Regions from separate parts of the Bradyrhizobium sp. UFLA06-24 genome, predicted to be linked through region 2. Evidence: riboswitches for the same ligand, from Rfam matches in the RefSeq annotation. Region 2 holds a riboswitch; the other holds the start of a gene.
What was found. Region 2 has a riboswitch for cobalamin ahead of IF809_RS32975 (TonB-dependent receptor). Riboswitches for the same ligand answer to the same signal wherever they lie in the genome.
Positions count from the first base shown of each region.

Region 1: linked by a shared signal. The riboswitch ahead of metE (5-methyltetrahydropteroyltriglutamate--homocysteine S-methyltransferase) and the one ahead of IF809_RS32975 (TonB-dependent receptor) in region 2 are both predicted to bind cobalamin.

Region 1 is NZ_JADFUE010000076.1:254-7,542, reverse strand. It holds gene IF809_RS33600 (hypothetical protein) at 444-650, opposite strand; gene metE (5-methyltetrahydropteroyltriglutamate--homocysteine S-methyltransferase) at 2,680-5,025, opposite strand; cobalamin riboswitch at 5,127-5,328, opposite strand; gene IF809_RS33590 (hypothetical protein) at 5,680-5,970, shown strand; gene IF809_RS33585 (hypothetical protein) at 6,316-7,041, shown strand.
Region 2 is NZ_JADFUE010000071.1:10,361-17,649, reverse strand. It holds gene cobT (nicotinate-nucleotide--dimethylbenzimidazole phosphoribosyltransferase) at 1-456, shown strand, start outside; gene IF809_RS32980 (histidine phosphatase family protein) at 449-1,021, opposite strand; cobalamin riboswitch at 1,094-1,295, shown strand; gene IF809_RS32975 (TonB-dependent receptor) at 1,412-3,763, shown strand; gene IF809_RS32970 (PepSY domain-containing protein) at 3,774-5,207, shown strand; gene IF809_RS32965 (NAD-dependent succinate-semialdehyde dehydrogenase) at 5,344-6,777, shown strand; gene IF809_RS32960 (MFS transporter) at 6,830-7,289, opposite strand, start outside.

The DNA of each region.
Region 1 (7,289 bases), on a different contig from region 2:
CCGGCGGATGACGTATTTGCCGTCCCTTCGGGATTCCATATACGGCTGCCGGCGTGGTTCAAATTGTATAATTGGAACGTTTGCCACAGTAAGGCTACCGCACGGAATGGCAGCGGGCGGAAGTAAGGCTGATGCGGAGCACCGCTGCCAAGGTTCGAAGTGGACGCCGGTCACTGTAAAAGGGCAAAGTCTCATCCGATTGAAACGCGGAGCCGGACACAATGTCGTAGGCATGCTCCACGAACACGTCGTCGCGCCGGATGCCATAGCCGAAGAATACCATGACTGGCGAGGACGCCGGTGAATGTCACGGGCGTGAACTGAGAGCATTGGCCGGAGTTGAAGACCTTAAACTTCCTTGGAAACCCGGAAAGTGCGACGCCCTTGCAACTCAGGAGAGCTCGTCCTCGCGGAATGCTCGAAGATGATGTGGACGGATTGGCTCATGCAGGCGGTGTTCGAAGCTCCAGTACATCGGCGAAGATTGTCCAATCGCGGACCCGCCTTTGCCGGCAGAAATCGGTCTCCGCCTGCTGAGCAGCAGCACTCAGCGAGGCGGCATCGACCTTGAATGCTGCCTGGCACGCACGATGCTCGCCGCCGGCATCGTCGCAAACGATCTTCATAAACCGGACGCTAAATGAAGGCATGCCCCCTCTCTTTGTGTGGTTTGCTTATCCACTATTCTGCCATTCGCGCGGGGAGTATTTGATTTGCCTCAAGGAGCATCCCAAGAGGTCTGTCTGATCCTCCGAAGATAGGCCAAGAAAGTCCGCCGTGAACTTTACGAGTTGTCCGCGATAGTCTTGTGAACGACTGCCGCAAGTGCAGGCTTATCGCGGGCTGATTTCTGCCATGCGCCGGCGGCTATGCGCGCAAGCGATCGCTGGGCACCAAGAACCCCGAACTTGCATCGGCGGTCCACCTGAAGACGCGATTGCAGAAGCCGCTCATCACGCTTGTCCTAGCCCACGTTTCGATAAGCCCGGTCCAGGACTTCAGCGCCGGAGCTTAAGGTCTATCAGCGCCCGGCAAGGCCACCGAGTGAAAGGCGAAGCATCAATTGACCGTCGGCGTGCACGGAGCAATGGCGAAAAGTTGTCCTAGCCATGGGCGTGGGTTGCACCTCAATTCAACGCGTTGGTCTGTTGCAGAGAACGCGAGGCGCTGGCTGAAGCGCGAGTTCGGAACATGTCGACGAGCGTCTGCGGCTGGTAGCGGTCACGAGCCTCCGATCCCGGACGCGCACAACTTTTTGACAAGCATCAATGCTGCAGCGGCTGCCTCTGATAGAAGTGGTCTTCTAGTAAGGTCAGACGCACGGCGGACCGAAATGCTTGACGCCCATGATGCTTTCTTGCCCGGGTACCCGCTGCCGTTCCTAGGACTGCTACCAGACGCAGCCGCAGCCGCGCGGCGGCCAATGACCGGCCACATGATAAATTGCGCCGACTTGCGACGGCATCTACTTTATCGGCCTGCGGGACGGCCCTGCTATGGGCTCAGAGCGATGCCGCCCATCTAACGGTGTTAAGAAAATGCGCGCGTGAGGGAGGCCCCCCACACACAACCAACACGATGACGCCGGAGGATAAGGAGATGTGTCTCACCAACAAGGGACGTGATATGACAGACGGCCGGACCATTTACCCTGCTCCGGGCCGGATTACTGGAGCTGGAGTCCAGTCTAACTTGTGCAGCACAGCTACAAATATCAACGGCCGAGGCCTTGAGCTGATCCAAATCAATTCGACCAAAGCTCAGATGTCGTTTCGTGGCGCAGATCTAAATATTTCAGTTCGCGAGCGGATCATGTTTCGTCACAACAGCGCATGGCCGATAGCCCTCCGCCGCGGCTGACGCGATCGAGAACGCGGGCCATCCGAACGTTATCGGCTTGGGCCCGTCCGCGCAGAACCCAAGCGATGTGCGCGGTGTTAACAAGGTTATCTGAATTTGTCACCCCGCAGCTATGAACACCGCCCAGCATCTAATGATCTGACATGGGAGCAGCTTGGAAAGGCGCCGCCCTTCGATCAGGATCTGGAGATTGCCGTGATCGAGGGTAATTCAATTCACCGGGTGGTCTTTCCTTGCCGCCGGATCTTCGGCGGATGGATCAACGCGAATACCGGAGAGCAAATCGCTGTGCGGCCAACGCATTGGCGTATCTGGCCCGGATAGCCGTTATTCCAAATGGATTGGCGTGAGTTGGGGTACGGAGTGCCTTTGACGTCCTCTCTTCGGAAACTATCTAGCGTGGATTGATTGAGGGAGCCTGACGGCATCTCCGAGCGGACCGAATCCGCGCCGGTGCCTTGCGGTGTCCGTCAAGCATTAGTTTTCTCATTGCTGTCGCGGCCGTTGCCAACGTGCCCATGAGCGACAAATCACAGCCTAGACGGCCGCGTACCATGGCATGATTGAGCTGCGGCACTTCTGCTTGAATGGGTCGCAGATTTTCGGCGAATGTCGTCGCCTTGATCGAGCAGCCGGCAATTCTCCCGCGGCCGACGAAACTAGCGTAACGCGTCACCATCTTTTCTCCGAGACCGTACCTTCCCCGGTCCACGAAGTGGACCGGGCATTTTGTCAGCGGCAAGGATAGCCTCGATAATGTGGAAAGCGTAAATCACCATAACCCAATTAGCTTTGTCGAGAACAGACCGGAGCTCGGGATCAACGGATTTGCGGATCGGATGCAGCGCGCAGTTCGCGCGCGGCAGCGACCATGTTGGCGAGCGCAGGCCGAACCTCCTCCCATTTGCGCGTTTTTAGGCCGCAGTCCGGATTGACCCAGAGCTGAGAATCCTGCAAGCGCGTCCGAGCTAGCACGATCAGCTCCTTCATTTCGTCCGTCTCGGGAACGCGCGGAGAGTGAATGTCGTACACGCCCGGTCCGATTTGATTTGGATATTCGTACCTCCTGAACGCATCCAGCAGCTCCATTTTCGATCGCGACGTCTCGATTGAAATGACATCCGCATCCATTGCAGCGATCGCACCGATGATGTCGTTAAACTCTGAGTAGCACATATGTGTATGGATTTGCGTTTGATCGGTAACGCCCGATGAGCAGATGCGGAAGCAATCTCCGGCCCAATCGAGATATGCCTTCCAGTCCGACCGGCGCAATGGCAATCCTTCGCGAAGTGCAGCTTCGTCGATCTGTATCATCGCCGCACCGGCATTCTCGAGATCGCGGACTTCATCGCGCATCGCGAGCGCAAGCTGACGGCAGACCTCGCTTCTAGGAATATCATCGCGAACAAACGACCAGTTCAGGATCGTCACCGGTCCGGTCAACATCGCCTTCATCGGCTTACTAGTTAGTGATTGCGCGTAGCGCCACCATTCCACGGTGATCGGCTTCGGCCGCACTACATCGCCAAACAGGATCGGGGGCCTAACGCAGCGCGAACCATAGGACTGAACCCATCCATTCCTTGTAAATGCGAAGCCGGCGAGTTGCTCGCTGAAGTACTGCACCATGTCATTACGCTCGAATTCGCCATGAACGAGGACGTCAAGACCGATGTCCTCCTGCCAACGTACGGCGCGGGCTATCTCCTCTTTGAGGAACCTGTCGTATTGCTCCTCGCTCATCGCACCTCGCGCATGCGCCGCGCGAGCATTTCGCACCGCTGTGGTCTGCGGAAACGATCCTATCGTCGTGGTGGGAAAAGCCGGTAGTCCAAAGCGTTCCCTTTGGATCTCGGAACGACGGGCAAACGGGGTGGCGCGCTGGCGCATCGTCTGATCGATCGCCCTCATTCGGACAGCGACGTTGGCATTATGGATCTTCGGCGAGGTCCGGCGGGCAGTCGCAGCGCATTCCGACTCGGCAAGAGCTAGCCCAACATTCTGGTCGCCTGCGAGTACCCGCGCCAGGATCGCAAGCTCACGCATCTTCTGAACCGAGAAAGCAAGCCAGCTCTTGACGTCGGACGCGAGCCCGGTCTCGAGTTCAACATCGACCGGCACGTGAAGCAGCGAGCAGGATGGAGCGAGCTGTACACGGTGCCTGCCAAGCTTCGCAATCGAGGGCTTCAGCCGCTGACGGAGCGACGGCAAGTTCGACCGCCACACATTCCGGCCGTCGATGACACCGAGCGACATGACGAGATCACTTCGGCCGTCAGCAACGATCTGATCCAATAGTTCTGGCGCTCGAACCAAATCGACGTGCAGACCGGAAATTGGCAGGCTCAGGGCAGTATCCAGATTGTCGCCTAGGGCGCCGAAATAGCTCGCAAGCATGATCTTGATAGCGGGTCCCTCCTTTGCGAACCGGTTATAGGCGTGCAGCAACGAATTTCGCGCCGCCTCATCCAGATCAAGGACCAGGCAGGGCTCGTCAAACTGAACCCAACTTGCCCCTCGTTTGGCTAATTCATGCAGAAGGTCGATATAGACGGGTATCAGATCATCGAGGAGAGAGAGGGGCTGGAACGCACTATCGGTACTCTTGCCGAGCTTTAAAAATGTGACCGGCCCGATCAGGACAGGGCGGGTCTGAAAGCCAAGAGCCCTCGCTTCCTCATACTCTTCGACGGGTTTGCGAGAGCACAGTCTGAACGCCTGTCCCCGGTAAAACTCAGGAACCATGTAGTGGTAGTTGGTATCGAACCACTTGGTCATTTCCTGCGCGGGCACGCCAGATCCCCGCGGGCTCTGGGCGCAACTCGCATCCTGCTCGCCGCATTGCGATCCGCGGGCCATGGCGAAGTACGTTTGGAGCGAAACGGATTCTCCGTTCGCGGCGTAGATCTCCGGGATTGCGCCAACCATGACGCTTGTATCGAGCACCTGATCATACAGCGAGAAGTCGTTTGACGGAATGATCGTGACGCCGAGCGATTTTTGACGAGCCCAGTTCGCTGCGCGTAGGCCGAATGCGTCTTCGTGCAACTGCTGTTCACTAATCTTTCCAGCCCAGTAGCTTTCTAGAGCGAGCTTGAGCTCACGCCTTGGGCCGATGCGTGGCGTTCCGAGCGTAGCAACTGGAAGAGAGAGAGGAGACATAGCGTTAACCCCTGTTGGGGACAAAGGCCATGGCGGACGCAGGCAGGAGAAGTCGCGCGTGCGACGGCTGCTTGGCGCACCACCGAGACACCCCGCCCGTGGACCAATATATTGTCGGGGCCGGTCTCCTGGCTTGCTGGTCATCGCTGCTGTCCGGCCTTCCCGAAGCCGTGCAGGCTTCAGCGACATCGTCGGACAGCGGCTCGCCGCTCACAGTTGCGGGGGCAGAGCCGGCATTTGCACCGGCTTCCCTCTTAGCTCCGGATCAATGGGAACCGGAGAACCTCGACGACTTGGATTATCGGCAGGAGAACTCTTCCGTCAACCTCTCAGATTATGTGCAAGCTAATCTGCGACATCCGCTAGCCGAATGACCGTGCATCTCTGTGACTTCACCATCTAGAAACATTCTCTCATCAGAGATGTCATAATCAGACATATCCTTCTCAGATGCCGGATAAGCATCGGAGCTGCCTTGAGGCGGAGCCGCACGCTAAATTGATGAAAGGGACAGAAGCAGCCTGCCGGCGGGAGTACCGACGTTATATCAGAGCGCTTTCAATGCGGCTTTGCGATTTCCAGAGGTTCGCCCAGCACCTCAGCTAGCCAGCTCTTCGCTCAACTAAAGGATCTGCGGCGAATAGGCCAAGGCACGTGGCGAAATTTAGCAACTGGCGAGGGGTTGATTTGCGTGCCACCCAGACTTCAGAGCTGGGATCAAGCCGGCTTGGTGCTTGGCAATCACGCAGCTCGAACGCGGGCGGCACGATAGCGAACCACACAGCTCAATGGCGGCAAACCCACTTCCGTCCACAGGCATCCGGCATCGAGGCGTTCAACTCTTCTGCTAAATATCCGGTGCGGGACATGGATGCACAAGCTGCGGCGGATACGCCAAACAGAAACATCGAAAACATGCAAAGGTCGGAAAGTCGACAAGAGTGACACAAACTCCGTGAAATTTTCCGCCTATTGCCTGGCACGAAGAATGCAGACCCTCGGAATGCCCAGTCTCCTCCTCTGGGCAGGTCCAGCTCAGCCAATTGACGCAGTCGCTGCCGGGGAAGTTAGCTGCGCATGACATAGAGGGGAGCGCCTGCTCGCGCGGGACAGCTAGCGGGTGCATCCCCGTAAACTTCTTGCGATGGCATAGCAGGTTCGAGGTTGCCTGCTTCACAAGATATTTGGATGAAACGCGATAGGCCGAGGGTTATGAAGAGAATGCCTGGAAGACCCGCGCTATGGCTTAGCGTGGTCGGATTTTTAATCTGCCTCGCCTGGCCGGCTGCCATGAGCAATAATATTCGGGCCAGCGACAGTCCCCTTGTCGAACGACTGAAGTCAACTTGGCGAGCGCAAGATGGTGAGACGATAGAACAAATTATCTCCAATGTCTCGAAGGTGGCACAGTTCGTGCCTCAAATGTGGGGCGTTGTTGAACTTGGCCAAAACGACTTTATTTTCGTTTCGTGGACCAGACACCGGGACAACAAATCGGACGAACAGTACGTTATCGCCTGGAAGATCGCCCTCGACGGCACGCTTGAACTTGCGTCGACTTATGCGAAGCCGATGGAATTGGGCTGGCGCGCCCTGGCGCTCTCCCTAATCGCCAGTGAAGTCGCAGATGGCGAAAGGGACGCAAATCTTCGCTTTCTGCATGATCCGGCCAACTTCAACTTTGTGACTACCCCGCAAGGCCGGCTCGGCGATCTTCTGCGGCAGGGCCGCTGCACTATCATTGAACCAGTTGGAGTGGACTACTTACCGAAGCGGAATGATAAACCGGCCGAGAAGGGTGGCGTGTGGCGCGTTCTGCTCTTGGTGAATTGTAGTATCCAAGGACCACGTTATTTTACACACAACGGGGTCATCACTTTCGAGAAGAGAGAAGGACAGGATTGGGAGCCACAATCCTCCTTTGCCAAACGCATCGCGAAATTTCCCCCTGGCTCCTGGTTCCAACGCACCGAGCCAAAAGAAGAGGAAGACTTAGGAGAGCCAAGGCCTGAGTAAACCGCCGCAGAGCAACATCTTGCCGCAGTGGCGGAGCGCCTCGAACCTATTGCAAGACATACGCGCTCTACACTTGCTTTGTTTTAGCATCCGCAACGGTCCGGGTGCCTTTCTCGCAGCAGTCCGTCCCGTCGCAAGAAGGTCGGGCCGCGCGATTCCGTTTGTTCCGCCTAGTGTCAGCGGCGCGCACGAGCTTGCGAGATGTGGTTTTCCCGCCTTCACTCCACCCGGTGTGAGGACATCAGTTT
Region 2 (7,289 bases):
CATGGCACCGGTGTCGATGCGGCCGGCCGCGCACACAAAGCGCGTGTGGTGGACGCCGCGATTGGGCGTCACGGCTTGGCGGGTGCTTCACCCGAAAAGATCCTGGGCGCCGTCGGCGGCCTCGAGATCGCGGCGATCTCAGGCGCGATCATCGCGGCTGCGCAGGCGCGCATTCCGGTGCTGATCGACGGGTTCATCGTGTCGGTTGCGGCGCTGGCGGCGGTCCGTCTGAATCCGTCGTGCCAGCCATTCCTGCTGCCGTCGCATCAATCGGCGGAGCAGGGCCATCGTCTGGTGCTGCGCGCGCTGAACGTCGAGCCGCTGATCAGCCTCGACCTCAGGCTGGGCGAGGGATCGGGCGCCGCAATCGCGCTGCCGCTGGTGCGGGCGGCCTGCGCGCTTCACAATGAGATGGCGACGTTTGCGCAGGCCAATGTGCCTGACAGACCTAGCTGACCTGCTGATTGACCGACACGACACGCCAGCCGGTTGCGAGGCGGTCGATCCGGGTCAACGACAACGGATCGACGACGAAGCGCAACGCCGCCTGCGGCGTCAGGTCAAGCGCGATGCAAAGCGCGGCGCGGATGGTGCCGGAATGCACGACCAGCGTTGCCGAGCCTGCGCCAATCTCCGCGAAGGCTCGCCGAACGCGGGCGACCTGATCTTCAAAACTTTCTCCTCCAGGCGGTCGTCTACGTGCCGGATCGCTCCAGAATTGCGCGTAAGCCGCGCCACCGGTTGCGGCGAGCTCGTCATGACGACGCCCGGTCCAGTCGCCAAAATCCTGCTCGCCGAACGCGGGCACCAGCTCAGGCTCGAGCCCCAGGGCGCGTGCGGTCTCGACGGTGCGTCGCGCCGGGCTCGCATAACTCGCCGCATCGCGCGGCAAGCACCGGCGCAGCGCCTCTAGTTGCGAGTGATCGCCGAGATCCGCCGGCGCATCGGCCGCATGGATGGTGCCAGCGGCACCGTCGACCGGGGCATGGCGTATCAGCCAGAGGAAGGTCTCGCCTTCCATGCAGATCTCCCAGGGAAGTTGGCCGCTGTGGCTTATCGCCGCGTCTGGCACATTGACTCCGTCTTCGCCGTAATCCTAGATGCTCGTGACGGTTTCCCCGAGAGGGGATGAAAAGGGAATGCGGTGCCGGGAATTTATCCCCAATGCCGTAGCTGCCCCCGCAACTGTAAGCGGCGAATCCTTCGTCACGAGCCACTGGGTCCTCGGTCCCGGGAAGGCGACGAAGCGGTCACGACCCGCGAGCCAGGAGACCTGCCGTCAGCCGTGGTCACACGCGAAGATGTCGGTCGGGGAGTACAGACATTCGGCTTCATCGGACGGCTGACAGCCTGAAGATGGGACCTTGGTTCGCGGTGACGTGCCACTGACGTCACGCCGAGGTCCGAGACCGTGTCTTCCGCTCGTATTGTACGATCACGCCGCTTTCTGCTGGTGTCCTCCGCCCTCATATTTTTTGTCGTTCTCAACATGCCGGCTGCGTTGGCGCAGCAGGCTCGCGAGCCGCTGCCGCCGGTGGAGGTGTCGGCGCCGCCCTCGCGCAAGCAGGACAGGCCGGCCGGCCGGGACGCGGCGAGCGCACGACGTACGGCAGCGCGCAGGCCGGCCGCGATGACGGCCGCATCCAAGCCAGTCATCCCGAATGCTCCGACCCCTCTCAACAGCAACGCCGTCGCCGAGAGCGTCTCGCGCCTCGGCCTGACCGTGCGCGAGACACCCGCGACCGTCGAGGTGATCTCCGCCGACACCATGCGCGAGCAGGGCTACCGCACAGTCTCCGACGTGGCCCAGGGCGCTGTCGGCGTCACCGCCGGCGACAATCCCGCCGAGCCCTCGGCGTTCTCGATGCGCGGCTTCACCAACAGCCAGATCAACACGCTCTACAACGGCATCAAGATCGGCCCGCAGAACATGACTTCGCGGATCATGGACACCGCCAATCTCGAAGCCGTGGAAATCCTGAAGGGCCCGGCCTCGCTGATCTCGGGCGAAGGCGCCGCCGGCGGCGCGATCAATTTCGTCACCAAGCAGCCGCACACCGGAGCGATCCGCAACGAGGCGGACTTATCGTATGACTCCCTGAGCTCGTTTCGCGTCCATTACGGCTCGGGCGGCAGCACCAACGTGCAGGGCCTGGACTACCGCCTCGACGTCAGCCGTTCCACCCTCAACGGGTTTGCCGATGACACCAACACCAAAACGCTTGATGTCTCCGGCCAGTTCAATTACCGCGTCTCCGAGAGCCTCAAGGTCTGGGGCGCCGTCGAATATCGCGAGGACCGCGGCAAGGCCTATTGGGGCGCGCCACTGGTTCCGGTCGCGTTCAGCGGCTCGCATGCGACGGCGGGCATCGTCTCCGGAAGTTACGTCTCGAACTTCAACGGGGCCAATCTCGGGCGTGTGACCATCGACGATCGAACCTTCATCACCAACTACAATGTCCTCGATAACAGGAACGTGGCGCAGGAAGTCTGGCTGCGCGGCGGGTTCGAGCTGAAGCTGGCGCCTGATTTGATGCTGAAGAGCCAGGCTTATGGCTACGGCGCCGAACGCAGCTGGTTCAACAACGAGGTCGAGGCGTTCAACACGGCCACGAACACGGTCGATCGCAGCCGCTTCTACGTGGCGCACAGCCAGCGCCTGGTCGGCACCATCACCGATCTGACATGGGATGCCGATATCGCGGGCTTCGGAAATCGTCTCGTCACGACATTGTCGTCGAGCTACCTCGACTTCGTCAGGCCGGGGGCTGCGAATTTTCCCGGCGACTCCGTTTCGTTGGTCGATCCCAACCGCGGCTTCTACGGGCTGTTGACGACGCAGCAGCAGACCGCGCGCATCGACAACGAGGCGCTGTCGTTCGAGGACCGGTTGAAGTTGACGCGTACCTTCGCGCTGATCGGCGGGCTGCGCGTCGACCATATCGGGCTCGACCGCAATTCGACCGACGTCAACGGTCTGGAGAAGGCGAACTTCCCATTCACGAAAGACTGGGCGCCGGTCACTGGGCGGATCGGCTACACCTGGGAAGCCGTGCCCGGTTTGACCTTCTTCAGCCAGTACGCCACCGGTGCCGACGTCTCGGCCAACAACATCTTCCTGATCGCGCCGACGCAGAAGCTGGATCTGACCACCGCGCGCACCTACGAGACCGGAGTCAAGCACCTGCTGTGGGACAACAGGGCGGAGTGGTCGTTCTCGGCTTACGACATCCTGCGCAAAAACGTTTATGCCGCGGCCGGCGGTCAGACCCTCAACATCGCGGGACGGCAGGAATCGAAGGGCATCGAGCTCGCCGGATCGATCCGCCCGATCGAGCCGCTGCGGCTATGGGGCAACATCGCCTATGTCGATGCGCGCTATGCTGACTTTGATTTTGCCGGCGGTTCCTTCTCGGGCAATACGCCACCGAACGTGCCGCGTATCGTCGTCAATGCCGGCGCATCCTGGCGTTTCTTCACGCCCTGGCCGGTCGAGATCGGCATCACCGGCCGCCATGTCGGCGACCGCTACAATAGTGACGCCAACACCGTGACCATGAACGCCTATACGGTGGGCGATCTCTACGCCTTCGTGGACATCCCCAGGACGGGGTTCGCTACGGTCGATCACGCCCGCCTGACCCTTCGGATCCGCAACTTTACCGACAAGCGCTACGCGATCTGGGGCGATCCGTTCTATCCCGACCAGATCCTCTTGGGCTCGCCGCGGACCTACGAAATCTCGGCCGCGTTCAAATGGTAGGGCATAAGCCATGATGGGCGCGATCGTCCTCCTGCACCGCTGGCTCGGAATCGCGTTCTGCCTCCTGCTCGCGATGTGGTTCGCGAGTGGAATGGTGATGCATTTCGTCCCGTTTCCGTCGCTGACGGAAGCGGAGCGCTTTGCGGGGCTGGCGCCTTTGGAGCGTGGAGAGGCGATCATCGCGGTCGGCGAGGCCGTGGTCGCGAGCGGGATCCTCGACGCCACCCGCGTTCGCCTCATCCAGCGCAGCGACGGGCCGGTCTATGTCGTGTCGGGACCGTCGCGAATGCGGGCGGTCCATGCGTCGGACGGCGCCGACGCATCGGTGCAATCGGCCGGAGTTGCGCTCGCCATCGCGCAAGATCATGCCCGCCGACGCGGGCTCGATGCAACACACGCCGCGTTCCTTGAACGTGCTGACTATGATCAATGGAGCGTGCCGAATAGTTTTGATCGCCATCGGCCTCTGTTCCGCATCGCTCTCGGCAATGCGGTCGGGACAGAAATCCATGTGTCGTCGCGCACCGGCGAAATCGTGCTGGATACGACGCGGTTTGAGCGAGGCTGGAATCTCGCCGGCAGCGTGCTGCACTGGATCTATCCGACGGTCCTGAGACGCGACTGGGCACTGTGGGACCGGGTGGTCTGGACAGTTTCGCTGCTGGCGTTGATCGCAGCGGTGCTGGGCGCCGTGCTCGGGATTGTGCGGATCAGGCAGAGAGGAGGGCTGATCGGCTCGCCCTATCGTGGCTGGCATGCTCTTCATCACATCCTCGGCCTCGGATCGACTGTCTTTGTGCTGACATGGATCTTCAGCGGCTGGCTCTCCATGGATCACGGCCGACTGTTCTCGCGCGGGCAGCTGACACCAGCTGAGGCCGGCGTGACGAATGCTGTGCCCGACTGGCGCCGGGCTCCGCCGCTCAACGAGCCGTCGCTGTCGATTGCAGCCCGTGAAGTTGAATGGCTTGCCTTCAGTGGCAGTGTCTACCGGCGTGACCGTACCGGTGTTGACAGCCAGACTTTGACCAAGGCGGGCGAATCCGCACGCGATCGTCAGATGATGTTCCTGGATGAGCAGGACGTCGTCGGCCTGACGGCGCGCCTGAGGGCCGGCTGTAACGCAGCATCCGTGGTCGTCGACAACGATGACTATCCCGCTCGTTCCAGCGTGCCCGGCGCGCCGGTCTACCGCTCCCGCTGCGACGACGTCTGGTACGACATTGACGCCGCAGACGGCAGCGTCCTGCAAAGGCTTGATGCCTCCCGTCGTGCTTATCGGTGGTTCTACAGCGCGCTGCACATGCTCGACTTCCCCGCCCTGACGGCGCATCCGCGCCTGCGCGATGTCCTGATCGTCGGGCTCTGCGCGCTCGGGCTGGTGTTCTCTATCACGGGCATCGTGATCGGCTGGCGGCGCCTGCAGTCGAAGTTTGCAATCTGAGCCGCGGGAAGACCAGCGATGCGCTTCTGCGGCAGCTTTGGTCCCTTTCCGCCGGCCGCCTTTCAGTGTAGCTCTGCACCCACCTAAGCGGCGGCCGAAAGTCGGGCCGCCGAAATCATGTGAGGAGGCAATCAGGATGTATCCGAAAGTTCAGATGTTCATCGCCGGCGAGTGGACCGGCGGCACTTCCGGCAAGTCGGAGGACATCCTCAATCCCGCAACCGGCCAGCCCATCGGCAAGACCCCGCACGCCTCGAAGGCGGACCTCGACCGCGCGCTTGAGGCCGCCAGGGCCGGCTTCGAGGTCTGGCGCAAGACCTCGCCGTTCGACCGCTACAAGCTGATGCGGAAAGCGGCCGATATCATCCGCTCGCGCGCCGCCGAGATCGCCCCTGTGATGACCATGGAGCAGGGCAAGCCGGTCGTGGAAGCCCAGGGCGAGACCATGCTGGCCGGCGACCTCATCGACTGGTTCTCGGAAGAGGCCCGCCGCGCCTATGGCCGCATCGTGCCGCCGCGGATGGGCAACGTCTCCCAGCTCGTGACCAAGGAGCCGGTGGGCCCGGTTGCCGCGTTCACACCCTGGAATTTTCCGATCAACCAGGCGGTGCGCAAAATCTCGGCCGCGCTCGCGGCCGGCTGCTCGATCATCGTGAAGGGTCCGGAAGAGACGCCTGCGAGCTGCATGGAGCTGGTGCGCGCTTATGCCGACGCGGGCATCCCGCCTGGCGTGGTCCAGCTGGTGTTCGGCGTTCCGTCAGAAGTGTCGGAGTATCTCATTCCGCACCCGATCATCCGCAAGATCAGTTTTACGGGCTCGACCGCGGTCGGCAAGCATCTGGCCGCGCTCGCCGGCTTGCACATGAAGCGCGTCACCATGGAGCTCGGTGGCCATGCGCCGGCGATCGTGTTCGCGGATGCCGACCTCGACAACGCCGCGAAGATTCTCTCGGCCAACAAGTTCCGCAATGCCGGCCAGGTTTGCGTCTCGCCGACGCGCTTCCTGGTGCATGAAAGCGTGTATCAGCCCTTCGTCGACAAGTTCGTCGCAGCCGCCAAGGGCCTCAAGGTCGGCAATGGGCTGGACAAGGACACCCGCATGGGCCCTCTGGCCAATCCGCGCCGGGTCGACGCCATGGAAGGCCTTGTGTCCGACGCGGTCCAGCGCGGCGCCAAGATCCAGGCGGGCGGCAAGCGCATCGGCAACGAGGGCTTCTTCTTCGAGCCGACCGTCATCACCGACGTGCCGCGCGAGGCCCGCATCATGAACGAGGAGCCGTTCGGTCCGCTGGCGCCGATCACCTCGTTCCGCAGCTATGATGAGGTCGTGGCCGAGGCGAACCGCCTGCCTTATGGCCTTGCGGCTTATGCCTACACCACCTCGACCAAGACGATGCAGGCGATTGGCGCCGACATCGAGAGCGGCATGGTGTCGATCAACCATCACGGCCTCGCGCTGCCGGAAGTGCCGTTCGGCGGGATCAAGGATTCCGGCTACGGTTCCGAAGGCGGCCTCGAGGCGATCGAGGGTTACCTCAACACCAAGTTCGTGACCCAGGCGAGCGCGTAAAGCACGCATCACGTCCATTGCGGGGCGCGTCACGGGAAGCCGTGGCGCGCGTTTATTTTGCGGTCACCGCACGCGCTGACAGCGTGACGACACCCATGAGTGCAGCGAGCATCCAGAATGCCATCGTCAACCCGACTGCATGGGCCGCGAAACCGATGCCGGCAGGGCCGACCAGAACGCCTGCATAGCCGGCAGTGGTGATCGACGCCACGGCAAGCCCGGTGGGCATCGCAGTCTGTTTCGCGGCACCGCGGAACAGCACCGGCACGAGGTTCGAAGCGCCGAGGCCGATCAGCAGGAAACCGGCAATGGCGACGGTCGCGCTGGGCGCGAGCAACAGCACTGCAAGGCCCGCAATAGCCAGCAGGCTTCCCCCGACCAGCGTCGCGCGATCTCCGATACGCGCCACCACGACATCGCCGCCGAGCCGGCCGGCGGTCATCGCAATCGAGAACACGATATAGCCGAGCCCGCCTCGCGCCTCGCTGACAAGGCCCTTGCCAATGACGAGC